DNA from 4 places in the Micromonospora cremea genome. Region 3 is predicted to be linked to each of the others. Evidence: riboswitches for the same ligand, from Rfam matches in the RefSeq annotation. Region 3 holds a riboswitch; each other region holds the start of a gene.
What was found. Region 3 has a riboswitch for cyclic di-AMP ahead of BUS84_RS33615 (C39 family peptidase). Riboswitches for the same ligand answer to the same signal wherever they lie in the genome.

Region 1: linked by a shared signal. The riboswitch ahead of BUS84_RS05550 (LysM peptidoglycan-binding domain-containing protein) and the one ahead of BUS84_RS33615 (C39 family peptidase) in region 3 are both predicted to bind cyclic di-AMP.
Region 2: linked by a shared signal. The riboswitch ahead of BUS84_RS25915 (coiled-coil domain-containing protein) and the one ahead of BUS84_RS33615 (C39 family peptidase) in region 3 are both predicted to bind cyclic di-AMP.
Region 4: linked by a shared signal. The riboswitch ahead of BUS84_RS15845 (coiled-coil domain-containing protein) and the one ahead of BUS84_RS33615 (C39 family peptidase) in region 3 are both predicted to bind cyclic di-AMP.

What each region holds. Positions count from the first base shown of each region.
Region 1 covers NZ_FSQT01000001.1:1,254,300-1,260,078, forward strand. Annotated here, with positions in the region: gene htpG (molecular chaperone HtpG) at 1-1,256, shown strand, start outside; gene BUS84_RS05535 (nitroreductase family protein) at 1,331-2,023, opposite strand; gene BUS84_RS05540 (ArsR/SmtB family transcription factor) at 2,020-2,355, opposite strand; gene BUS84_RS05545 (ThuA domain-containing protein) at 2,470-3,132, shown strand; cyclic di-AMP (ydaO/yuaA leader) riboswitch at 3,299-3,470, shown strand; gene BUS84_RS05550 (LysM peptidoglycan-binding domain-containing protein) at 3,471-4,139, shown strand; gene BUS84_RS05555 (hypothetical protein) at 4,207-4,566, opposite strand; gene dinB (DNA polymerase IV) at 4,678-5,779, opposite strand, start outside.
Region 2 covers NZ_FSQT01000002.1:2,671,377-2,677,155, forward strand. Annotated here, with positions in the region: gene BUS84_RS25905 (helix-turn-helix transcriptional regulator) at 1-206, opposite strand, end outside; gene BUS84_RS25910 (carbonic anhydrase) at 408-1,112, shown strand; gene BUS84_RS25915 (coiled-coil domain-containing protein) at 1,168-2,187, opposite strand; cyclic di-AMP (ydaO/yuaA leader) riboswitch at 2,192-2,322, opposite strand; gene BUS84_RS25920 (YibE/F family protein) at 2,489-3,865, opposite strand; gene BUS84_RS25925 (heavy metal translocating P-type ATPase) at 4,318-5,779, shown strand, end outside.
Region 3 covers NZ_FSQT01000002.1:4,286,476-4,292,254, forward strand. Annotated here, with positions in the region: gene BUS84_RS33600 (acyltransferase family protein) at 68-1,315, shown strand; gene BUS84_RS33605 (hypothetical protein) at 1,417-1,830, shown strand; gene BUS84_RS33610 (hypothetical protein) at 1,955-2,725, shown strand; cyclic di-AMP (ydaO/yuaA leader) riboswitch at 3,012-3,153, shown strand; gene BUS84_RS33615 (C39 family peptidase) at 3,379-4,227, shown strand; gene BUS84_RS33620 (hypothetical protein) at 4,296-5,312, opposite strand; gene BUS84_RS33625 (alpha/beta fold hydrolase) at 5,487-5,779, shown strand, end outside.
Region 4 covers NZ_FSQT01000002.1:548,877-554,655, reverse strand. Annotated here, with positions in the region: gene BUS84_RS15860 (PfkB family carbohydrate kinase) at 1-311, opposite strand, end outside; gene BUS84_RS15855 (SRPBCC family protein) at 505-1,116, shown strand; gene BUS84_RS15850 (hypothetical protein) at 1,141-1,659, opposite strand; gene BUS84_RS15845 (coiled-coil domain-containing protein) at 1,778-2,791, opposite strand; cyclic di-AMP (ydaO/yuaA leader) riboswitch at 2,848-2,979, opposite strand; gene BUS84_RS15840 (cation diffusion facilitator family transporter) at 3,122-4,039, opposite strand; gene BUS84_RS15835 (HelD family protein) at 4,147-5,779, opposite strand, start outside.

The sequences.
Region 1 (5,779 bases), on a different contig from region 3:
CCGGCGCCGACGAAGCAGCCGCCACCAGCGAGGTGCAGACGCTCAACTCGATGAAGGCGCTCTGGGCGCGGCCCCGCGACGAGGTCGACGCCACCGAGTACCACGAGTTCTACAAGCACGTCAGCCACGACTGGGCCGACCCGCTCGAGGTCGTGCACATGAAGGGCGAGGGCACCTTCGAGTACGAGGCGCTGCTGTTCCTGCCCAGCCACGCCCCGCTGGACATGTTCGCCCCGCAGGGCCGCCGTGGCGTCCAGCTCTACGTCAAGCGCGTGTTCATCATGGACGACTGCGAGGCGCTGGTCCCCACCTACCTGCGCTTCGTCAAGGGTGTGGTCGACGCGCACGACCTGTCGCTGAACATCTCCCGGGAGATCCTCCAGCAGGACCGGCAGATCCAGATCGTCCGCCGCCGGCTGGTCCGCAAGGTCCTCGCCACGGTCCGGGACCTCAAGGCCAACCACCCCGAGCGCTACCGCACCTTCTGGACGGAGTTCGGCGCGGTGGTCAAGGAGGGGCTGATCGACGACACCGACAACCGCGACACCCTGCTGGAGATCCTGTCGGCGGCCTCCACCCACGACCCGGCCGAGCCGACCGACCTGGCCGGCTACGTGGCACGGATGAAGGACGGCCAGAGCGACATCTGGTACGCCACCGGCGACTCCCGGGCCACCATCGAGAACTCCCCGCACCTGGAGGCGTTCCGGGCCAAGGGCCACGAGGTGCTGCTGCTCACCGACCCGGTCGACGAGGTGTGGGTCGAGCGGGTCGGCCAGTACGACGGCCGCCCGCTGCGCTCGATCGCCAAGGGCGAGGTCGACCTGGACACCGACGAGGAGAAGCAGCAGGCCGAGACCGAGCGCGAGCAGCAGCGACAGGAATTCGCCGCGCTGCTCGACTGGCTCGGCACGACCCTGGCCGACAGCGTCCGGGAGGTCCGCCTGTCGTCGCGCCTGACCACCTCACCGGCCTGCGTCGTCGGTGACGCGCACGATCTCACCCCGACCCTGGAGAAGATGTACCGGGCGATGGGGCACGAGGTCCCGTCGGCGAAGCGGATCCTGGAGATCAATCCCGGTCACCCGCTGGTCGCCGGGCTGCGCAAGGCCCACGAGCAGAGCGGGGGCTCCGAGGCGCTGACCGAGACGGCCGAGCTGCTGTACGGCCTGGCGGTGCTCGCCGAGGGTGGCGAGCTGGCCGACCCGGCCCGCTTCACCCGGGCGCTGGCCGACCGGCTGGCGCGCAGCCTCTGACCGACGGACCCCTCCGGCCGGCGGGCCGCCCGCTCAGCGGGCCCCCGCCGGCCGGGCCCGAGCCGTGGCACCTGCTACCAGCGATCCCAATGAGCGAAAGCTCCGGCGTCCGCGCGGGGCCCGGGCTTGAAGTCCGTGCCGAGGGTGTAGGCCACCGGGGTGAGGGCCACCTGCACGACGGTGTCGTAGGGGATGTCGAGCAGGTCGGCCATCTCCCGCTCGTAGCTGAGATGGCTCGTGGTCCACGCGGTGCCCAGCCCGCGCTCCCGGGCGGCCAGCATGAAGCTCCAGAACGCTGGTATGACCGAACCCCAGGCCCCCGCCTGTCCGCGAACGCTGTCGAGCTCCGCGCGTGACTCGACGCGCAGACACGGAATGAGCAGCAGCGGAGCCTCGTGCAGGTGGTCCGCGAGGTGTTGCAGGCTGCCGGCGATGCGACCCCACTGCGCGGAGGCGAAGTCCATCCGGCTGAAGGCGGGACCGGCGCTCCCGGAGGCGGGTGGTGGGGCCATCAGGCCAAGCCGCCACAGCCGCGCGACGGCGGCGCGGGTCTCCTGGTCCTCGACGAAGATGAAGTCCCAGCGCTGCCTGTTCCGGCCACTGGGTGCCTGCAGGGCGATCCGGAGGCAGTCCTCGATGACGTCCCGGGGGACCGGGCGTCGCAGGTCGAGACGCTTCCGGACGGCGCGCGTCGTGGTCAGGACCTCGTCGGCGCTCAGGCCGAGCGTGCCCGTCGCGTCGGGCCGGGTAGATCTCGAGTCGGTCATGCCGGTGCTCCCGTGCGCTGGGGAATCTCAAGGTTCGCAGTGATCGCGGGAAGGACACCGGGAAACCGCTCATTGATCTCGTCGGCGCGCAATTCGTGACGGCGGAAACTGCCGTTCGGCGTGACGCGGAGGACGCCGGCCTCTCGCAGGACCTTCAGATGGTGCGAGAGCGTCGACATGCTGACCTCGGACAACGCCTCGAACTTTCCGCAGACGACGCCACCGGCCCGGGCCAGCTGCCGTACGACGCTCAGGCGCACCGGGTCCGCGAGGGCGCCGAGCAGCGTGGCCAGGTCGACCGAGGCGAGATCGGGATGATGCAGGGCTCTCATGGACACCATGCTAGCTTTCATTTCGGGATTTCGGGAATCATCGAAACGAAGGTCCGGCGAGCGCCGGCTCGGCCGGCGAGTAACGCAGCCCACGATCACGAACGGAGCAGCGTCATGTCCGTCGACACCGTCATCTTCAGCGGCGAAGGCCCGCACGCCGATCCCTGGCACCCATTGGCCGAGACCAGCGCCAAGATCGCCAGCCTGATCGGCGACACCGACCCGGTGGCGACCGTGACCTCCGTCGGCCAGCTCGACGCCGCACTCGACGGCACCCGCCTGCTGGTGGTCAACGCGAGCGCCAACCGCTCGACCCCGATTTCCGAGGACGAGGACTTCGCGCGCATCCTCGACGCCTTCCTGGCCCGCGGCGGCAGTCTGCTCGCCACCCACAGCGCCACCATCGCGTTTCCCCGGCTGCCGAGCTGGCGATCCACGATCGGCGCCGCCTGGGACCCCGGCCGGACCTACCACCCGCCGATCGGCCCGAGCCTGATCCGCCGCTCCGGCGTCGCGCATCCGCTCACCGAGGGGCTCGGTGACTTCGAGGTCTACGACGAGCGCTACACCGACCTGGAGTTGATCGCCGACGCGAAGATCGAGCCTCTCTACGTCCACGAGGAAGGCGGCGCCATCCACCCGCTGATCTGGGCGCGCACGGTAGGGGATGGCCGGGCCGTCTACAACGCACTCGGCCATGACGTCCGGTCGTACGAGTCGCCGGCGCACGTGGAGCTGCTGGGCCGCATCGTGGCCTGGCTCCGGCGCGACGCCTGAAATCCGACCCGATCGGAAACGGTCCATCGTGGTCACTGCACAGTCTCGGGACACCCGCAACCGCTGCGCGGGTCGTCCCGCGTGCCCCGGTGAAGAAGTTCACAGGGGGTGGGCGACCGTCACCAACCGTGCCTAACGTCGGTCGGGTTCGCCAATGCGGACACCGCGACCGGCAACGCCAAATCCTGCCCCCGGTCGTCGGAACCCAGTCACCCGGGCAGGAGCGGGGGACCCAACGTTCCTCGGTGCACGTCACCTCGGGGTGAAGCCGCCACCGCGCGGCCGGGCTCCTCGGCCCGAACCCGACAGCTCACCTCGCCGGCGTGGAGGAAGCTCACATGGCATCTGAATACACGCCCCGTCATCGACGGGTCACCACCCGCCGCGTCGCCGTCGGCACCCTCGCCGTCGGCGCGGTCACCGGGGCCGTCGCCCTCTTCGGCCCGGCCGCCCCGGCCCAGGCCGGGGTCAACTGGGACGCGATCGCCCAGTGCGAGTCCAGCGGCAACTGGCACATCAACACCGGCAACGGCTACTACGGCGGGTTGCAGTTCTCGCAGAGCACCTGGGCCGGCTACGGCGGCAAGAAGTACGCCGCCCGCGCCGACCTGGCCAGCCGCGGCGAGCAGATCGCGATCGCCGAGAAGGTGCTCGACGGGCAGGGCATCGGCGCCTGGCCGACGTGCGGCAAGAAGGGCGGCTCGTCGGGCGGCTCCACCGCGAAGTCCTCGACGAAGTCGTCGTCGAAGTCCACCTCGAAGTCCGACTCGACGTCGAAGCCGCAGCAGCGGTCGTCGCGCGGCGAGCAGCCGGCGACCCGCAACCACGAGCGCAGCGCGCCCTCTTCGGGCAGCGGGGCGTACCTGGTCAAGCCGGGCGACACCCTGTCGGAGATCGCCCACGCCCATCAGGTGGCCGGCGGCTGGCAGGCCCTGTACGAGCGCAACCGTCAGCTGATCGGCGCGGATCCCGGTCTGATCTTCCCGGGTCAGCGGCTCGCCCTCTGACGCACGCCGCGGGCGCCCGACCGGATTCCGGTCGGGCGCCCGCGGGCGTGTCGAGGAGGGGTGGGCGTCAGGCGGCCGACGCGGCAGCATCGGGACGCGCCGGCACCGACCCGGACCAGGCGCGGCGCGCGGCCGGAACGCCGTCACCGGGCCGGTCAGCGCGGTCGGCGGCGTCCTCGCCCCGCTCCGGACTGACTGTGGACGGTGTGTCGGCCGCACCACGGGCCAGCCGCAGTGACTGTTCAGCGGAGCGGCGGGCCGCGCACGGCCACGGCTGGCCGGCACAGAGCAGGTTGTGGCAGGCGCCGTCCTCGTCCGGCTCGTGGGCGCTGAGCACGTCGATCGCGAGCTGCCAGAGCAGCGGGTCGGTCACGTCGCCGGGACGCTGCTCGCGCCGGCTCGGACGGTTGCTGGTGTCGTCGGACATGGTGGTCCCCCCTGGTAAGGCTGAATCTTCATTACGTCACCGCTCAGGTAATCGCTAAACCCTCGCGGCCTGTGATGTCCGGCGCAGCCGCCACGCCGCCACCCGGTGCGGTCAGTCCGGCAGCAGCGGCATCTCGACGCCTGGATCCCGGCCGAGCAGCACCGCGCGGGTGAGCGCCGCCGATCCGAACCGGTCGCGGACCGCGTCCACCGCGGCGTCCAGCTCGGCCCCCGGGTCGTGGTGGAACGGCAGCTCCGGCTGGACCGGGTTGTCGTCCAGGTTGCCGACCGACACGCCGATCAGCGTGACGCCCCGCCGGCCGATCTCGGGCAGGGCGACCCGCAGCAGCGTCCGCGCGGCGGCCAGCAGCGGCGTGGTGTCCGCGGTCGCCTTGCCGATGGTGTGGGAGCGGGTCGCCCGGGTGTAGTCGCCGAAGCGCAGCCGCAGCACCACCGTGCGCCCGGACCGCCCGGCCGCCCGCATCCGCCGGGTGACCCGGTCGACCAGGCCGGCCAGGACGGCGTCCAGCTCCGCCGGTGCGTGTGGCGTCCGGCTCAGCGCGTGCTGCGCGCCCATCGAGCCGCGCCGGCGGCCGACCTGCACCGCCCGAGGGTCGCGGTTGTGCGCCAGGGCGTGCAGGTGCCGGCCGGCGCCGGCGCCGAGCAGTGACACCAGCGCCGCCTCGCCGAGCCGGGCCACCTCGCCGACGGTACGGATCCGTCGTTCCCGCAGCTTCGCGGCGGTGATCGGGCCGACGCCCCAGAGCCGTTCCACCGGCAGCGGGTGCAGGAACGCCAGCTCGGCGTCGGGCGCGACGACCAGCAGCCCGTCCGGCTTCGCCACCCCGCTGGCCACCTTCGCCAGGAACTTCGTCCGGGCCACGCCGACCGTGATGGGCAGGCGGACCCGTTCGCGGACCTCCCGGCGCAGCCGCTCGGCGATGTCGGCCGGCGGCCCGGCCAGCCGGCGCAGGCCGCCCACGTCCAGGAACGCCTCGTCGATGGAGAGCCCCTCGACCAGCGGGGTGGTCTGCCGGAAGATCTCGAACACCGCCCGGCTGGCCGCCGTGTACGCCGACATCCGAGGCGGCACCACGATCGCGTCCGGGCAGAGCCGGCGCGCCTGCTGGCCGCCCATCGCGCTGCGTACGCCCCGCGCCTTCGCCTCGTAGCTGGCCGCCAAAACCACACCGCCGCCGACGATCACCGGCCGC
Region 2 (5,779 bases), 1.6 Mb from region 3:
ACCCGGGTGCGCTGCAGGTAGCCGCCGGCCTCCAGGTCGGCGACGATCGCCTGCGCGGCCCGCTCGGTCACGCCGACCTCGGCCGCCACGTCGCGCAGCCGCGCGGTGGGGTCGCGGGCGATGGCGAGCAGAACGTGCCCGTGGTTGGTGAGGAATGTCCAGTTCCGGCCGCCGCTGTCGCCAGCCGCCGTCGCTGTGCTCGCCATCGTGGGTCCGCCTCTCCGGTTGCCGCCGCGCCCTCGGAGCGTCGCCGGAGCACCGGCCCAGGGGCAACGTATGAAATCTATATCACGCATATCTTGACGCATCTTGCGGTGCGTGTGACCGTGGAGCCCGAGTCAGCGCCCGCCGCCGCCCCGCTGAAGAGTCGGCTGAGCAGGTCAAACGCGTGGAGGAGAGGTGCGGGGATGAGCCGTCCCGGTACACCCGGCGGCCAGCCGGGTCCGCAGCGGACCCCGGACCGGGTGCCGGCCGATCCGGCCCAGGCGTACGCCGAACTGGCTGCCGGCAACCGCCGCTTCGTCAACGGCACCCCGCGCCATCCCAATCAGGACGCCGGGCACCGCGCGGCGGTGGCTGACGGGCAGCATCCGTTCGCGGTGGTCGTCGGCTGCTCCGACTCCCGGTTGGCCGCCGAGATCATCTTTGATCGTGGGCTGGGTGACCTGTTCGTGGTCCGCACCGCGGGGCACACCACCGGCCCGGAGGTCCTGGGCAGCGTGGAGTACGCGGTGACCGTGCTCGGCACCCCTTTGGTGGTGGTGCTCGGCCACGACTCGTGCGGTGCGGTACAGGCGGCCCGGGAGTCGGCCGCCACCGGCACACCGCCCCAGGGGCACCTGCGCGCAGTGGTCGACGCGGTGCTGCCCAGCCTGCGTCGGGCCGCCGCCGAGGGGGTCGACGACATCGACGGCATCGTCGACATCCACATCGCGCAGACCGTCGAGGCGCTGCTCGGGCAGTCGCCCGTGCTGGCCGCCGAGGTGGCGCAGGGGCGGTGCGCGGTGGTGGGGGTGTCGTACCGCCTCGCCGCCGGGATGGTGCGTCCGGTGGCCGCCGTGCCGGCCGCGACGCTCGACGTACCGACCGGCGCCAGCACGCCCGCCGCCTGACACGACGAGGGCCGCCCCGCGTGACGCGGAACGGCCCTCGACGGAGATCGCGGGATCAGAGCAGCGACATGTGCACGTGGTCCGTGTGGTTCGAGGGCCCGCTGTACGACTTCCAGCCGGTCGCAGGGAACCAGATCTGCCGGTTCCAGATCACGTAGTAGATGCCGAGCCGGTCGGCGTTGCGGATGAGGAACGCGGCCACGTTGTTGCCGTACGTCCGGGTGTCCTCGTTGTGCCACGGGCTGAAGCCGCTCTTCTGCAAGGACCAGTCACAGGCGCGGCCCTTCGGGTGCTCCCACGGCCCGCCGGAGCGGTAGCAGCCCACGAACCGGTTGAAGCCGGCCCGCTTGACCTCCTTGTACGCGTGCAGCGTGCGCGGGGTGACGCAGCCCGAGGTGGTGGGGTCGTTCTCGCTGCAGGACTCGGACTTCCAGTCACCGTCGGCGGTCCGTCCGGGGCCGAGCCGGGCGACCGGCGAGGTGGCCGACACCAGCCCGCCGGTGAAGCCCTTGCCGCCAACCAGGGCGAGCGCCTTGTCCGCGTCGCGCTTCTCCTTCGCCATCAGGGCGGTCTGCTTCTGCTGCTCGCGGACCTCCGCGTCGAGGGCCAGCTTGGCCTGCTCGGCGCGGGCCTTCACCGTGTTGACCTCGGCGAGCTTCTTCTCGTTGACCATGTTCATCTCATCGAGCGCGGCGGCGCGCTGGACGAACGAGTCAGGGGCTTCGCTCTCCAGCAGCATCGCCATCGGGCCGATCCGGCCGGTGCGGTACGACTGGGCGGCGATCTGCCCGACCTGCGGCGCCAGTGCATCCAGGTCGGCCTTGGCCCGCTCGACCTCCAGCGCCAGCTGCAGCTGCTTCTTCTTCGACTTGTCCAGTTTGGACTTGGCCGCGGAGTACTTGCGGTTGGTCTGCTCGATCACGTCGTTGAGCAGCTGGGGCTCGCCGTCCTCCTCGTGCCCGGACGGTGTGGGGGTCGTCGGGGCGGCCTGCGCCGGGAGGGGCCCGGCGAGCACGGTCAGTGCGGCGATCACGGCCACCACGGGTGTCAACCAGCGGCGTAGGGGTGCCGTCACAATGTTCCCTTCCGTCGACCGCCGACCGGGTTAGCTGACGGGTTCGGGGCGGAAGTGGCCCCTACCGCTTTCGCGGATTCACCCCACGTACCTGGGTTCCCGGCTCGCCGGTTGGCGATTGGGCGGTGGCACCGCAGGCGCCGCTTCGCGCCTTCGGCGGTGACCGGCAGCGAGGTTACCCGAGAGTCGACCGGCTGAGCTACGCCCTGATACCGATCAAAAGCGTCATTTCGCCATGGCGTTGAGTGACCAGTGACGCGGTTCTCAGGGCGGATGCCCCACCTGGTCACGTTGAGGAGTGTCACCATGCCGTATCCGTGCTCCTGTTCGGCTCTGGCCACCGGTCGGTGGCGGTGGATGGGGGTGTGGTCCGCGCCGGGTCGGGCGACGTGGGATCGAGTCGACCCGTGCGTGGGGAGCTCAGTGCGGCCAGTGCCTCGGCGCGGTCGGGCTGGGGTCGCGGGGCGGGCGCGTCGGCGGCGGGCGCGGTGTCCTGGCGGCCGGCTGCGGTCACCATCGCGGCCAGCCCGGTGGTCAGCGGTACGGCGGCGATCAGCCCGAGCGTGGCGACCGCGCTGCGGACGATCTCCTGCGCGAGGAACTCGCTGGTCAGGAGCTGCCCGATCGGTCGGGAGTCGGCGGTGAGCAGGAGCAGCAGCGGCAACGAGGCGCCCGCGTACGCCAGCACGATGGTGTTGACGGTGGAGGCGATGTGCGCCCGGCCGACCCGGGTCGCCGCCCGGTAGAGCTGCAACCGGGTCAGCCCGGGGTTGGCGTTGGCCAGTTCGGTCACGGTTGCCGCCTGGGTGACCGTGACGTCGTCGAGCACCCCGAGCGAGCCGATGATGATCCCGGCGAGCAGCAGACCGTGCAGGTCCACGTCGGCCTGGAACATCGACAGCGTGGTGGCGTCCTCGCTGCCGAAGCCGGTGAGGTGGGTGCCGGCGGTGGCGATGGTGGCCAGTATGCCGGTGAGCACCAGGCTGCCCAGGGTGCCGAGCACCGCGACCGAGGTCTGGGCGCTGACCCCGTGCGTCAGGTAGAGCACCACGAACATGATCAGCGCGGCGCCGACCACCGCGACCAGCAGCGGTGACCGGCCGGCGCCGATTCCGGGCAGCACGAAGGTGAGCAGGATGGCGAAGCTGGCGGCCAACCCGGCCAGTGCGGCCAGGCCCCGCCACCGGCCGAACGCGACGATCGCGGCGGCGAAGATCACCGCCAGCCACAGCAGCGGCGCGCCGCGCTGGTGTTCGGCGATGTTCCAACTGCTGGCGGTGGGATCGGTCGGATCGGTCAGCTCAACCAGGATGACCTCGTCGTCGACCTCGACCCGGGGCGCGCCGGGTCCGGCCGGCACCGGTGTCTGGACCTGCTGGCCGGAGGCCGGCCCGTCCTTCACCCGGACGTCCACCGTGCCACACGGCCCGTCTCCGAGGCTCGGTGTGCCCTCGGGGCTCGTCGCCGTCGCTGGGCAGGGCTCGGTCACCACCCGGGTCACCGTGCCGTGGTACCGCGGCACGTTCGCGCCGCCGTCGGTCTGTGGTGACCCGTCGCGCGGCCAGAGCACCACCGCGGCGAGCACGGTCGCGACGAAGAGGGGCACCACCGTCGCGATGAGGATCCGTCGCACCCGGGGCGGGGCGGACGGAGCGGGACGGGTGTGGTCGGAACCCAATGCGAGACTCCCAACGATCCGGTGCGGGGTACGTGCCGGCGGGCCGGTCGGTTCACCGCCGCCGCGGGAAAGCGGCGACGAGCGCGCCGGATCGCTGGTTGGCGACTGCGTGACTACGGGCGGTGAGCGCTCGGCCCGGTCGGCGGGAGGCGACGCCACATCGTGGCGGCACCTCTGCCCAACTGCGTAGCGGGATCCGGAGGGCCATCGTCGGAATGCTAACCAGCCCGACCCGGGGACGCAGGTCATGGCGGAGTGTCGAGGTTGTCCAACCGCCCGCGCGGCGGTTTCCGGACCGGCATGTTGGAGTCATGCCCGCGCCGTCACCGCCCGACCCCGGTCGCCCCGCCGGCGACCAGCGACACGCCGGGCCCGGGGGCCATCAGCCACACGCCGACGGCGGGCCGCAGCAGCACGGCGGGCACGACAAGCACGCCGGGCACGATCCCGCCATGTTCCGCCGCCGGTTCTGGGTCTGCCTGGCGCTCACCGTGCCGGTGGTGTTGACCAGCCACCTGGTGCTGGACCGGCTCGGCCTCGGGCTGGACGTCCCGGGCCGGTCCTGGGTCGGGCCCGGGCTCGGCTCGGTGGTGTTCTGGTGGGGCGGCTGGCCGTTCCTGGTCGGTGCGGTCCGCGAGGTCCGCGATCGGGCACCGGGCATGATGCTGCTGGTCGCGATGGCCATCACCGTCGCCTACGCCGCGTCACTGGCTACCAGCGTGGGCGCCTTCGACCTGGATTTCTGGTGGGAGCTGGCCGCGCTGGTCACCATCATGCTGCTCGGGCACTGGCAGGAGATGAAGGCCATCGGCCAGGCCAGGGGCGCCCTCGCGGCACTGGCCGCGTTGCTGCCCGACGATGCCGAGCGGGTGGCGGCGGACGGGCGGGTCGAGCCGGTGCCGGTGACCGAGCTGCGGGTCGACGACGTGGTGCTGGTCCGGCCGGGTGGGCGCGTTCCGGCGGACGGCCGGATCGTCGATGGCGGCGCCGAGCTGGACGGGTCGATGATCACCGGCGAGTCGCGTCCGGTCGCCCGGTCGGTAGGGGACCGGGTGGTGGCCGGCACCGTCGCCACCGACTCGGCGATCCGGGTCCGCGTCGAGGCGCTGGGTGAGGAGACCGCGCTCGCTGGCATCCAGCGGATGGTCGCGCAGGCGCAGCGATCCGGCGGGCGGGCCCAGTTGCTGGCCGACCGGTTCGCCGCCGCGCTGTTCTACCTGGCCACCGGCACCGCCGTGGTGACCGTGCTGGTCTGGACCGTGCTCGGCCAGCCCGACGAGGCGGTGGTCCGCACGGTCACCGTCCTGGTGATCGCCTGCCCGCACGCGCTCGGGTTGGCCATTCCGCTGGTCGTCGCGCTCTCCACCGCGTTGGCCGCGCGGTCCGGGATCCTGGTCAAGGACCGTTTGGCGCTGGAGCGGATGCGGACCGTCGACGCGGTGCTGTTCGACAAGACCGGCACCCTGACCCGGGGCGAGCACGTGGTCACCGATCTGGTGACGGCACCCGGCGTCGAGCGGGACGAGCTGCTGCGGATCGCGTCCGGCGTGGAGTCCGACAGCGAGCATCCGCTGGCCCGGGCGATCGTGGCGGCGGCCGGGAGCGTCGGCCGGGCCCCGGCCGCCGGGTTCCGATCGCTGCCGGGCCGCGGGGTGCAGGCCACCGTCGACGGTACGGAGTACGCGGTGGGCGGCCCGGCGCTGCTGCGGGAGTTGGGTCTGTCGCTCCCGGCCGACCTGGATGCGGCGATCGGCCGGTGGTCGGCGCGGGGTGCCGCGGTGCTGCACCTGGTGCGGCTGCCGGGCACCCTGCTCGGTGCGTTCGCGCTGACCGACGAGGTACGTCCGGAGGCCCGGGCGGCCATCGTCGAGCTGCGCGCCGCGGGCGTCCGCACCATCGCCATGATCACCGGTG
Region 3 (5,779 bases):
CCGTCCGCAGCCGCGCCGGGGAGGAGAGGTACGTGCTGGTGACCCTGCGGAGCGTCGGGATCCCGGCATGACCAGCACCGCCGCTGTGTCGGCGGCCCGGCACGCACCCGCCGCGGCCCGGCTGCCCTCGTTGACCGGGCTGCGCTGGATCGCCGCGTTGCTGGTCTTCGGCTTCCACGCCGCCACCATGCGGATCATCGCCGAGCCCGACTACAAGGCCGTGATCGACGGGCTGTTCGCCCTCGGCCTGTCCGGGGTGCAGTTCTTCTTCGTCCTCAGTGGATTCGTGTTGGTCTGGTCGGCCCGTCCCGGCGACTCCCGGCGGACCTTCTGGCGGCGTCGGATCGCCAAGATATATCCGAACCACCTGGTGCTGTGGGCGGCGGCGCTGCTGGTCGCCTGGTGGTTCGCCGACCCGGTGCCGCCGGCCGCCGCGCTGGAGAACCTGCTGCTGCTGCAGGCCTGGGACCCCCGGCCGGGCTGGTTCTACAGCATCAACACGGTGAGCTGGTCGCTGTCCTGCGAGTTCTTCTTCTACCTCTGCCTGCCGTTGGCCCTGCCGCTGCTGCGCCGGACACGACCGGCGCTGCTCTGGACGCTGGTCATCGCCCTGCCGCTGCTGATCCTCGCGCTCTGGCCGGCCCAGCAACTGGTGCCGGAGGTCAGCCGCTGGTGGTTCACCCAGATCTTTCCGCCGGCGCGTTCGCTGGAATTCTGGTTGGGTGCGGTGGCGGCCGAGCTGATGCGCCGGGGCCGGTGGCGCGGCCCCGGGCTGACCGGAGCCAGCGTCATCTTCGTGGCTACCTGGGTTGCCGCCGTGCAGTGGATCCGCGCCGAGTTGTGGACGACGCTGCTCGCGGTGGCGTACCTGCTGGTGATCACCGCGGCGGCGGACGCGGACGTGCGGGGCCGGCCCTCGCCGTGGCGTTCCCGCCCACTGGTCTGGCTCGGTGAGGTCTCCTTCGCCTTCTACCTGGTGCACGTCCTGGTGATGACGACCGTGCTGCGCTGGACCGGGGACTGGGGGACCGGGTTCGGCGGTTGGCGCGGCCCTGCGGTGGTGCTCGGCTTCCTGCTGGTCAACCTGGTCCTCGCCGGGCTGCTGCACCGCTTTGTCGAAACCCCGATGATGCGCCGGCTCGCCCCGCGCCGCCCGGCCCGACCGGCGGTCGTCCCCCGGCAGCGCGCCGGCGGCACCGAGGCCCGCAACACCGAGGTCGACAACGCCGAAGCCGGCGGCACCGAGGCCGGCAACGCCGGAGCCCGCACGGCCGGGCGGGCGGGCGAGCGATCGACGTACGCCGACTCGCGCTGACACCGTCCACCCTGGTCAGCGGGCTTGGCGCGATCGGCGCGGCGTGGGTCGACACGCCCGGCACCGATGCGCTCGATCGGCCGCGGCGGTAGCGTGGGAACGTGCTTCCGGCCGCGCTCACCTGTCCGCTGTGGTGGGTGGCGCGCTGGGCGGCACGCGTGCTGGCCAGCTTCGCCGTCGTCGCCGCCCTGGCGCTCGGCGCCGGTCAGGCCCCGGCCTCGGCCGCGTCGTCGGTGGCGCCGGCCGCCGCGCCGTCGGCGTTCACCCCCGGTCCGCTCGCGCCGTCGTGCCGGTCCGCCGCGGTGGATGACGCGGAGCACGCGACCGCTGAGTGGGCCGCCGAGACGGCGTCCACGGAATGGTCGGCCGACCCGCAGCCGGTGCCGCCCGGCGTGCTGACCGTCGTCCCCGCTGCTCCGACCGGCGCGACCCGGGTGCGCGACGCCGGGGCCGACCCGCTGCCCCGCACCGACGGCCGCGCCAGCCGAGCGCCCCGGGCCCCACCCGCGCGCTGAGCCACCGGGACGAGCGTCCCTCCCGCCGCGCCTGTCGAGCCGTCAGCTCCGCACGCCGCCGATCCGTGGCTCCGCCACGACCGTGCGGTTCCCATCGCACAGCTCTCACCCCGAGGTGCCGACCATGGAGACCGTCGTCTTCTACCAGTTCCTGACCGAAGTGCCCCAGGCCGCCGCCATCTGGTCGGCACTGTTCCTGCTGGCGCTGACCGTGCTCACCGTGCTGGTCGCCCGCCCGGAGCGGGACCAGCCGGCCGTCGACCCGACCCCCGCGGCGCCCACCGCCCGGGAGGCCGCCGCGGCCGAGGCCGCCGACCTGCGGCGGTACGCCGAGGAGGTGGCCGTCGCCGCGGCGGGCGCGGCGCAGACCGCCCGTCGACGGCGCGCCGACTGGCTGGCCGCTCAGGAGCAGGTGGAGCGGGCGTGGGCCGCGTACGACGAGGCGGACACCGCCGCCCGTCGGTTCGCCGGCGCCGGGGCGCTGCCCACCCCGCGTACCCCGCGCACCCCCGCCGAGTACGCCGGCCGGGAGCGCTACCTGCACCGCGCGGCGATGGCGGCGCACTGGCGCGGGGACCTGTCCATGCGGCAGCTCGGTGACGTGTTCACGCATCGGCACGGTTGGGATCCCCGCCGGCACCCGGTCGAGCAGGAGGTGCTGCTCAGTCGGGCGGTGCGGGACGCGAGGCTCGCCGACTACCGGGCGGCCGCCGGGCGGGAACGGTCGGCCTGGCGCGACGCGGAGCTGGCCGCCGAGTCGGCCCGCGTCCTCGCCGAGGAGGCGTACGCGGCGGCGGCCCGGCTGCGGCCGAACCTGGCGCCGGCCCGCCGGACGGTGACGGCGGCGTTCCGTCCGGCAGCCGCGACGCGCTGGCGTCCGGCCCGCGTGGGCTGACCTTCCGAATTGGCGGGTGAGCCCGGTCACACCGGCGGGAAATCGGGCGCACGTCGCGTTCGGACGAATTTTCCCCGCGAATGCCGTGCCGTTGTCGACGGCCTGTCCGCTTGTCGCCCAGCATCGCCGCCGTAACCGGTTGTCCCATCGAGTCACGTCAGTGGCAATACGCGCAGAAATTAGCGCTCGATTTCAGGTTTACGCAGGTGAACCTGGCTTGGCAGGGATTGAACAGGCCAGTAGTGTCGTCCCGTCCGGTGCGGTAACCGATCGCAAGAGGCGACGCCGCGCCGACCCGCTCAATCGTGATCAACGAACCGGGGACCCATCAGTAAGTCCGGGGTGAATCCGCGAGCCACGGCCCGCGGTAGGGCGATCTTCCCGCCCGAATCCGTCAGCTAACCCGGTAGGCGGTGTCGGAAGGAGTTCCATCCTCGTGCAGCACCTCTCCACTCCTCGGTTGTTCCCCTGCCTCCACGGCGCCGCGGTGCCCCCGCTCATCCGTCCGGTGAGCTGACCCCCGGGTCACCGCCTCTCCCACCCGGCCACGCCGGGCAATCCCCTGAGCGGTTCACCACCCGCGGACCACGGTCCGCGCGCTGGCGCCTGCCCGGATATCGGTCCGGCCCGGTGTGCCGCTCTCCCCCCCATCCGTGGAGGACCCCGTGAAGCACACCCTGAAGCGTCAGCTCCGTCGTCTCGCCACCGAGCGCCCCTACCAGATCGTCGCCGCCTCCGCCGCGGCCTTGGCGCTCGCGACCACCACCGGCGCCCTGATCGCCGGCGCCGACGACGCCCCGGCCAGCCAGCACACCGCGACCACGGTCGCCGAGATGCGTAGCGACACCATCGCGTCCCGCGGCGAGGCGCGCGTCGCGGACCCCTCGGCCAGCACCTCGCCGAGCACCGCCGCCCCGACGGCCAGCGCCGCGTCGCCCGCCGCCAAGGCCAGCGGCAACCCGGATCTGACCCGTAAGCCGGCCCCGCCGAAGCCGCCCGCGACCAAGGTGCTCGACTACGACTACCAGGCGCAGAACACGTACTACAACTGTGGACCCGCGGCTACCCGCAACGCGCTCAGCGCCACCGGTATCGACCGCACCCAGGACGAGCTCGGCGGCGAGCTGGGCACCACCGAGATGGGCACCAACTCGGCCCTGGACACCACCCGGGTGCTCAACGCCGAGGTGAAGGGCTCCCCGTACCGGACCCGGATGTTCGCCGGCACGCCCAGCCCGGCCCAGATGGACCAGCTCCAGGCCGACGTGGTCGCGGCGATCACCGCCGGCCGCGGCGTGGTGGCCAACGTCGTCGGCGACGCCACCGACACCGATGGTGGCTGGCACTCCTACGGCGGCGGGCACTACATCGCCGTGGTGGGCTACAAGGACAACGGCCGGACCGTGCGGATCGCCGACTCGGCGAACGCCGCCGACCCGTCGTACTGGATCACCACGATCGACCTGGCGAACTGGATCGCCACTCGGGGCTACTCCGCCTGACCCGGGCGCAGCCGCCGCGGGCGCCGTCCCCCACAAGGGGCCGGCGCCCGCGGCGTTTCTCCGTGCGGTCAGTAGCCGATGAAGCCGTACAGCGCGAGGTGGTTCGACTTCGTCCCGCTGACCGTGTGGTCGATGCTGGACGGTTGCACGCTGCCCTCCACGAAGAGGTAGTCGATCTTGCTGGAGCCGCTGGTGGCCTTCGATCCGTAGCCGGTCATGCCGTACCCGCTCAACGTGCTCGGCGCGATGCCGGTGCGGTTCGCGTCGATCCCCACGATGCGGATCGTGGAGGCGTTCAACAGGCTGGTCGCGTCCGCACCGAGGTGGATGCCGGTGTTGGCGATGCCCCGGTCGCCGTCGCCGGCGCAGGCGTTCTGCCGGTTCTCCTCGGGCAGGTGCATGGTCGCGGCGAACACGCTGGTGCCGGTCGCCTTGATGGTGAACCGGGCCGCGATGGCGCTGCTGCGCTTCCACTTGTAGTAGTCGGTGCTGTCCGGGTCGCTGTTCGGCGGCTTGTACAGCGTGCACCCGGCGCCGTTGGAGTACGCCGTGCCCGGCTTGAGCCAGCCCGCGCTCCAGTACTTCGAGATGTCGCCGGCGGCGAGGCTGAGGGTCCTGGTGTTCCAGATGATCCCGTTGGTCTGCTTCTTCTTGAGGTCGCCCAGCGACTGCGAGCTGCACTTGTGCGTGCTGCCCCACGGCTCCGGGTCACTCCAGGCCACGATCGCCCGGTAGGTGCCCGCCGGGTAGCCGAACTTGGCCGACAGTTGATCGGCGTACGCCTCGGCCTGGCCGGTGCCGCGCACCTGCTGGACGATCAGGATGTCCGGTGCCACCACGCCACTGGTGCCGGTGCGGCCGGCGTCGTCGACCAGGATCGAGGTCAGGTGGTCCGGCCCGGAGATCCGGGTGCAGGTCCCGTCGGAGTTGTTCACCACCAGGTTCTCGATGTTGTTGTTGTAGACCCGCAGGACGCGATCGGCCGCCGCCACCACGTCGGCACCCGATGCGGGGACGCTCGGGGTGGTGGCGAGCGCGGGGGCACTGGGCGCCGAGCCGAGTGCGACGGCCGCCAGGGCCGCCACCAGTGCTGATCGTTGCCTCGTGAGCTCGGTGGACTCCTCTCCCCAAGGGATCGACAGATGACTCTGCCCTTCCAGGCGGCGAACTCTACAGTGGATCTCCATCGATCGGTGTCCCCCCGCGTGCCGCCGACCGGGACTCTCGTACCCGTCGCCGAACCGTGGGAGACTGCGGCCGTGGTGGATGAATCGGGTGGTCAAGCCGGCCGCGGGCCGGTCCTGCTGCTGCTGCACGGAATGGGGGCGACCGGCGACGTCTGGCTGCCCTGGGCGCCGCTGCTGGAGCAGCACTGGCCGGGGCGGTGGCTCGCACCGGACCTCGCCGGTCACGGCTGGTCGGCGCCGCTGCCGTCGTACTCGTTCGCTGGCTTCGCCGAGCGGATCGCCCACGGCCTGGCCCCCGACGACCGGATCGTCGTGCTCGGACACTCGCTGGGCGGGGTGGTCGGCCTCGCGCTGGCCGCCCGCGC
Region 4 (5,779 bases), 3.7 Mb from region 3:
TGCCGGCTCAGCGGCTGCCCGGGCACGTCGGCGATCTCCTGCCGGGACCCGTCCCGGCGGTCGTGCACGTACCCGCCGCTGCCGGAGTCACGGACCACCACCTTGAGGTCCACTCCCTCGCTGACGAGCAGCGGCTCCAGCACCTGGCCGATCTCGCCGCCGAGCGCGGTGCAGAGCACCACGTCGACCCCGAGCGACATCACCATCCGGGCCTGCCAGACGCCCTGCCCGCCCGGGTGCAGGTGCAACTCGGGCTGATCGTTCGGCTGGTCCACGGTCACCGTCAGCTGCGGCGTGGGCGCGAAGACCATCACGTGCCCGCTCACCGGTCGTACCCGTTCATGCTCACGTCCTCCGTCGCTCGTCACGGCGGGTGGTTACCCATCAGCCGACCGTAGTGGGAACGCGGTGTGAATGCCGAGGCAACGGTCCGTGTCCGTCCGGGCGTTGCCAGCCCGACCGGGGTGCGGGACGATCGTGCGACCAACGACGGCGGGAGACGGTGTGCTCAGGAGCGATACCTTCAGCTACACCGTCCAGGCCCGCTGCACTCCCCGCGAGGCCGCGGCGCTGCTGAGCGACCTGACCCGGCAGGGCGAGCTGCACCCGCTGATCGTCCAGGTTCGCCGGCTGCCGCCCCGACCCGGTGCCCGGGCCAGCTACGCGATCAGCGACCGGCTGGTGGCCGGCCCGCTGCGCTTCCGGACCACGTACCAGGCGGACGTGCTGATCAGTGAGGACGACGAGATCGTCATGGTGGCCCGCCAGTGGCCGGCCACCACGGTGCGCAACCACACCCGGCTGCGCGGCGAGCCGGACGGCCTGGTCCGGGTCGACGTCGAGATCACCCTGACCGCGCCGGCCCCGCTGTTCCGGTACGCGTTCCGCCAGGCCCGGGCGGCCCACCTGGCATTGGCCACCCGACTGGGCGCGGCCCTGGACCGCACGGCCGGCCCCCGCCCGCCAACTGAGCCCGCACCCAGGCCCGGCCTGCGGCCCGCACCCAGGCCCGGCCTGCGGCCCGCGCCCAGGCCCGGGCCGCACCAAGGCCACGCCCGGCCTGCGGCCGCGCGCAGGCCCGGGTCGCGTCAAGATCACGCTCGATCCTGGATGTAGTGACCTGCTCGGGTGGAGAGGCCACTAGATCCTGGTTGCCGCGGGATCACGTCCGGTCCGGCCCGCGACGGTGGGCCGCGCGGCCGGCCGTCGCCCCCACGGCTTGTACGTGGAGAGCACCGTCGCGATGATCATCAGACTGGTCGACACGGCCGGTGCGATCACCAGGTCGGCGCGGTCTCGGGCGGGCAGGGCGGCGCCCAGCGCGCCGGCGTGCCGCAGGTTCGGGGTGAGCAGGAACAGCACCAACCCGACCATCACCGTGGTGATCACGAGTTTGACCAGCACCCAGCGGTAGCGCAGCAGCCCCCACGGGGTGAGCAGCGCGCTGGCCACGCCGACCAGCCAGACCAGCACGCTCAACGGTGCGAACAGCACGGTGCCGACCAGCGCGGCAACCGGGTAGACGACGGCCGGGTCGGCGCCGCGCTGTGCCGCGACGCCGAGCGTGAGCAGCGTCAGGTCGGCGCCGAGCCAGCCGAGCGAGGTGACCAGGTGCAGGGTGAGCAGCGCCTTGCGGGCGGTGGGTGGGATCCGACGCATACCAGGATGCTGCCCGCCGGGCTCGGCCCGGGGCGTCCGACCGCCGGCGACATCCCGGGTACGTCCGCTGACGTACCCGGGCGGGCCGGTGCCCCGCGGGGCGGGGCACCGCCCGGGGTCAGTACACCGACAGGTGCACGTGGTTGGTGTGGTCGCTGGACGGGTCGCCGCCCGCTCCGCTGTACGACTTCCACCCGCTGCTGGGCAGCCAGATCTGCCTGTACCAGATCACGTAGAGCACGGCGAGCCGGTCGGCGTTGCGGATGAAGTACGCGGCCAGGTTGTTGCCGTACGTCTTGTCGCCGCCGGTGGCGTCGCCGCCGAAGCCGCTCTTCTGGGCGGCGAAGTCGCAGGCCCGGCCCTTCGGGTGTTCACCGGAGCCGCCGTTGCGGTGGCAGGAGACGTACCGGGTGAAGCCCGCGGCCTTGGCCTGGTTGAGCGCGTGCAGCGTGCGGGGGGTGATGCAGCCGGTGGCCGGCGTGGGGTCGTTGACGCTGCACGACTCCGACGGCCAGGAGCCGTCGGAGTTGCGCGGCGCGGCCTTTGCGTTGGCGGCGGAGGTGCCCCGGTTGGAGCCGGTGTCGGCGGTCGTCCGGGGCTTGGTGGTGGCCACGGTCAGAGCCCGTTCGGCCTGCTCCTTGCGCTTGGCCATGACGGTGACCTGCTTGCGCTGCTCACGGATCTCGCCGTCCAGGGCGATGCGGGTGCGGTTGACCTCGTCCCTGGTGGCGGTGAGGTCGCGCAGCGCCCGGTCCTCGTTGGCGGCGACCGCGTCCAGCGTGACGGCCCGGTCCATGAAGCCCTCGGGGGTGCCGCTGTTGAGCAGCGCCGACACCGTGCCGAGCCGGCCGGTGCGGTAGGCCAGTCCGGCGATCTCGTCGACCTTGCCGCTGCGCGCCGTCAGTTCGGTCTCGGTGGTCTTCAGTTGGGTGGCGAGCTGCTGCTGCCGCTGTACGGAGGTGTCCAGGGCGCGCTTCGCGTCCAGGTATCCCTTGCTGGCCGCCTCCAGTTGGGCCCGCAGCGCCGGGGTGCCGCCCTCTTCGTCGCTGTCGGGTGCCGCGGCGGCCCGCAGGCCGGTCGGGGGAGCGGCCGAGGCGGCGCCGGCCGGGATCGCGACGCCGAGGGCGAACATCGCGACGATCAGGGCCGCCAGTCGGGCGGCGGGTGGTCGTGCTGGTACCACTACGCATGTCCTTCCGTCAGCCGCCGACCGGGTTAGCTGACGGGTTCGGGACGGAAGATCCCTACCGCTGACGCGGATGCACCCCAGGAACGTGGTTCCCCGGTTCGCCCGCTCGGGCGATTAGGCGGCGGCCGCCACCGGCGCCGGGTGGGCGCCGCCGGGTGGAGGCCGGGACCGAGCCTACCGGGGCTTTTGGGGCCGGTGCAGCCGATGTGACGGACGGTGCGTCCGTCGTCACGGTAAATTCCGGCTAATCCGAGTAAAGCTCCTGAAACGCCGCTACCATTCGACCGAACCGCAGGCGCCGGGGGACGCGCCGGGTTCGATCTGCAACGTCGCGTGCTCGATCCGGAACTCCTGGTGCAGGGCGGCGCGAGCCGCGGAGAGCACCACGCCGACATCCGCGCCGGGCGCCATGGTCAGGTGCGCGGAGGCCACTTCCATGCCCGAGGTGAGCGTCCAGACGTGCAGGTCGTGCACCTCGACCACGCCGGGCACCGCGGCCAGTCGGTCGTGCACGGCGGTCACCTGGAGGTGCTCGGGGGCGGCCTGCACCAGGATGCGGACCGCGGCCCGTCCCAGCCGCCAGGTGCGCGGCAGGATGAACACGCCGATGGCGACCGCGACGAGCGGGTCGGCCCACCACCAGTCGGTGACCTGGATGAGCAGTGCCGCGCCGATCACGCCGAGCGAGCCGAGCAGGTCGCCGAGCACCTCCAGGTAGGCGCCCTGCAGGTTGATGCTCTCCCGAGCCCCCGCGCGGAGCAGGGCGAAGGCGGCCAGGTTGGCGAGCAGGCCGAGCGCGGCCACCGCGAGCATCGGACCGGCCAGCACCTCGTGCGGGTCGCCGAACCGGCCGATCGCCTCGATCACGACGTAGACCGCCACGCCGGAGAGCAGGACGGCGTTGGCCAGGGCGGCGAGCACCTCGAGTCGGTAGAGCCCGAAGGTGCGTTGCGGGTCGCCGGTGGCCCGCCGGGTGGCGGTGATCGCGGCGAGCGCCATCCCGATGCCGAGCACGTCGGTGAACATGTGCCCGGCGTCGGAGAGCAGGGCCAGCGAGCCGGTGTGGAACGCGGCCACCGCCTCGACCACCATCAGGGTGGCGAGCAGCCCGAACGCTGTCCAGAGCCGCCCCCGGTGCTGGTGCGCGGCGTTGGCGACCGACCCGTGGTGGTGGTCATGACCTGCGCCCACGAGACCACCCTCCGTCGTCCGTCGGGACCCGGTCAAATGTATGCTCACATCGCTATGTATGCAAGTGTACGGCAGGTCGTCCGTCCGACGGGGCCGGCCGTCGCGGGTCAGCCGGTCGGGTCGATGGTGGTGAGCCGCTGGGTGGCCCGGGACAGCGCGACATACAGGGTGCGCACCCCGGCGCCCGGATCCGCCCGGATCTCGCTCGGGGCGACCAGCACCACCCCGTCGTACTCCATGCCCTTCGCCTCCAGGCTGGTCACCACCTGCAGTCGCGGCGCACCGAGTGCGCCGAGCCAGCCGGCGACCTCGTCGCGGCGCGGGACCGGCGTGATCACCCCGACCGTGCCCTCCACCTCGGCCAGCAGGCCGGTGGCCGCCTCCACGGTCGCGGTCTCCAGGCCCGTGGCGGGCACCACCAGCTCGACCGGATCGACCCCGGTGGAGCGGACGGCGGTCGGCAGCAGCAGGTCGGGGTAGAGCCGGCGGATCTCCGCCGCCGCCACCGCGAAGATCTCCGCCGAGTTGCGGTAGTTGGTGGTCAGCGTGAAGTCGTGCCGCTTGCGCCGGCCCAGCGCCTGGTCCCGGGCCCGGTCCAGCTCCTCCGGGTCGCCGGTCCACGCCGTCTGCGCCGGGTCGCCCACCACCGTCCAGGAGGCCAGCCGGCCGCGCCGGCCGACCATGCGCCACTGCATCGGCGAGACGTCCTGCGCCTCGTCCACCACCACGTGCGCGTACTCCCGGTAGTCCGCCGGCCGCTCCCGGGCCGCCGCCCGCGCGGCCCGCTGCCGGTCGCCGAAGCTGCTCAGCTCGCGGACACCGCCAGCGAGCTGGAACGGGTCACGCCGGGCCCGGGCCGGCTGCGGCGGCTTGCCGAGCAGCGCGTCCAGCTCGTCCAGCAGCGCCACGTCGGCGATGGTCAACCCGGCCGCGTCCAGGTTCTGGTACGCCGCGCTGAGCAGCCGGATCTCGGCGGTGGAGAGGATCCCACCGGCGTACCGGCGCAGGCGGTCCGGCCGGGCCAGCCAGCCGAGCACGTGCCGGGGGTGCAGCCGCGGCCACCACGCCTTGAGGAACTCCCGGAACTCCGGCCGCTCGGCGATCTCGTCCTCGAAGGCCCGCTGCTCCGGCAGCCGGCCGATGCCCAACCGGCGGGCCTGCGCCCACAGCGCGGCGAAGACACCGTCGAAGCCGGCCCGGCGGACCTCGTTGCGCCGGGCGCCGCGGTGCAGCACGCGGTCCCGGATCCCGTCCAGCTCGGCCCGGTCCAGCCGCAGCAGCGTGCCGCGGTAGAGCAGCCGCAGCTCGCCAGGGCCGCCCGGCACCGCGTCCCGGGCCGCCCGCTCCAGCACCCGGCGCATCCGCAGCGAACCCTTCACGGCCGCCACCTCGGGCGGGTCGGTGCGGGTGGCGGTCATCCCGGGGAAGAGGGTGCCCAGCGAGTGCAGGGTCGCGGTGTCCTCGCCGAGAGAGGGCAGCACCGAGGCGATGTACTCGACGAAGACCGAGGACGGGCCGACCACCAGGATGCCTCCGCCGGCGTACCGGCTGCGGTCGGAATACAGCAGGTAGGCGGCCCGGTGCAGAGCGACCGCGGTCTTGCCGGTGCCCGGGCCGCCGGCGACGATCGTCACCCCGGAGCCGGGCGAGCGGATCGCCTCGTCCTGCTCCCGCTGGATGGTCGCCACGATGTCGCGCATGCCCCGGCCGGTGGCCCGGGACAGGGTCGCCAGCAGCGCG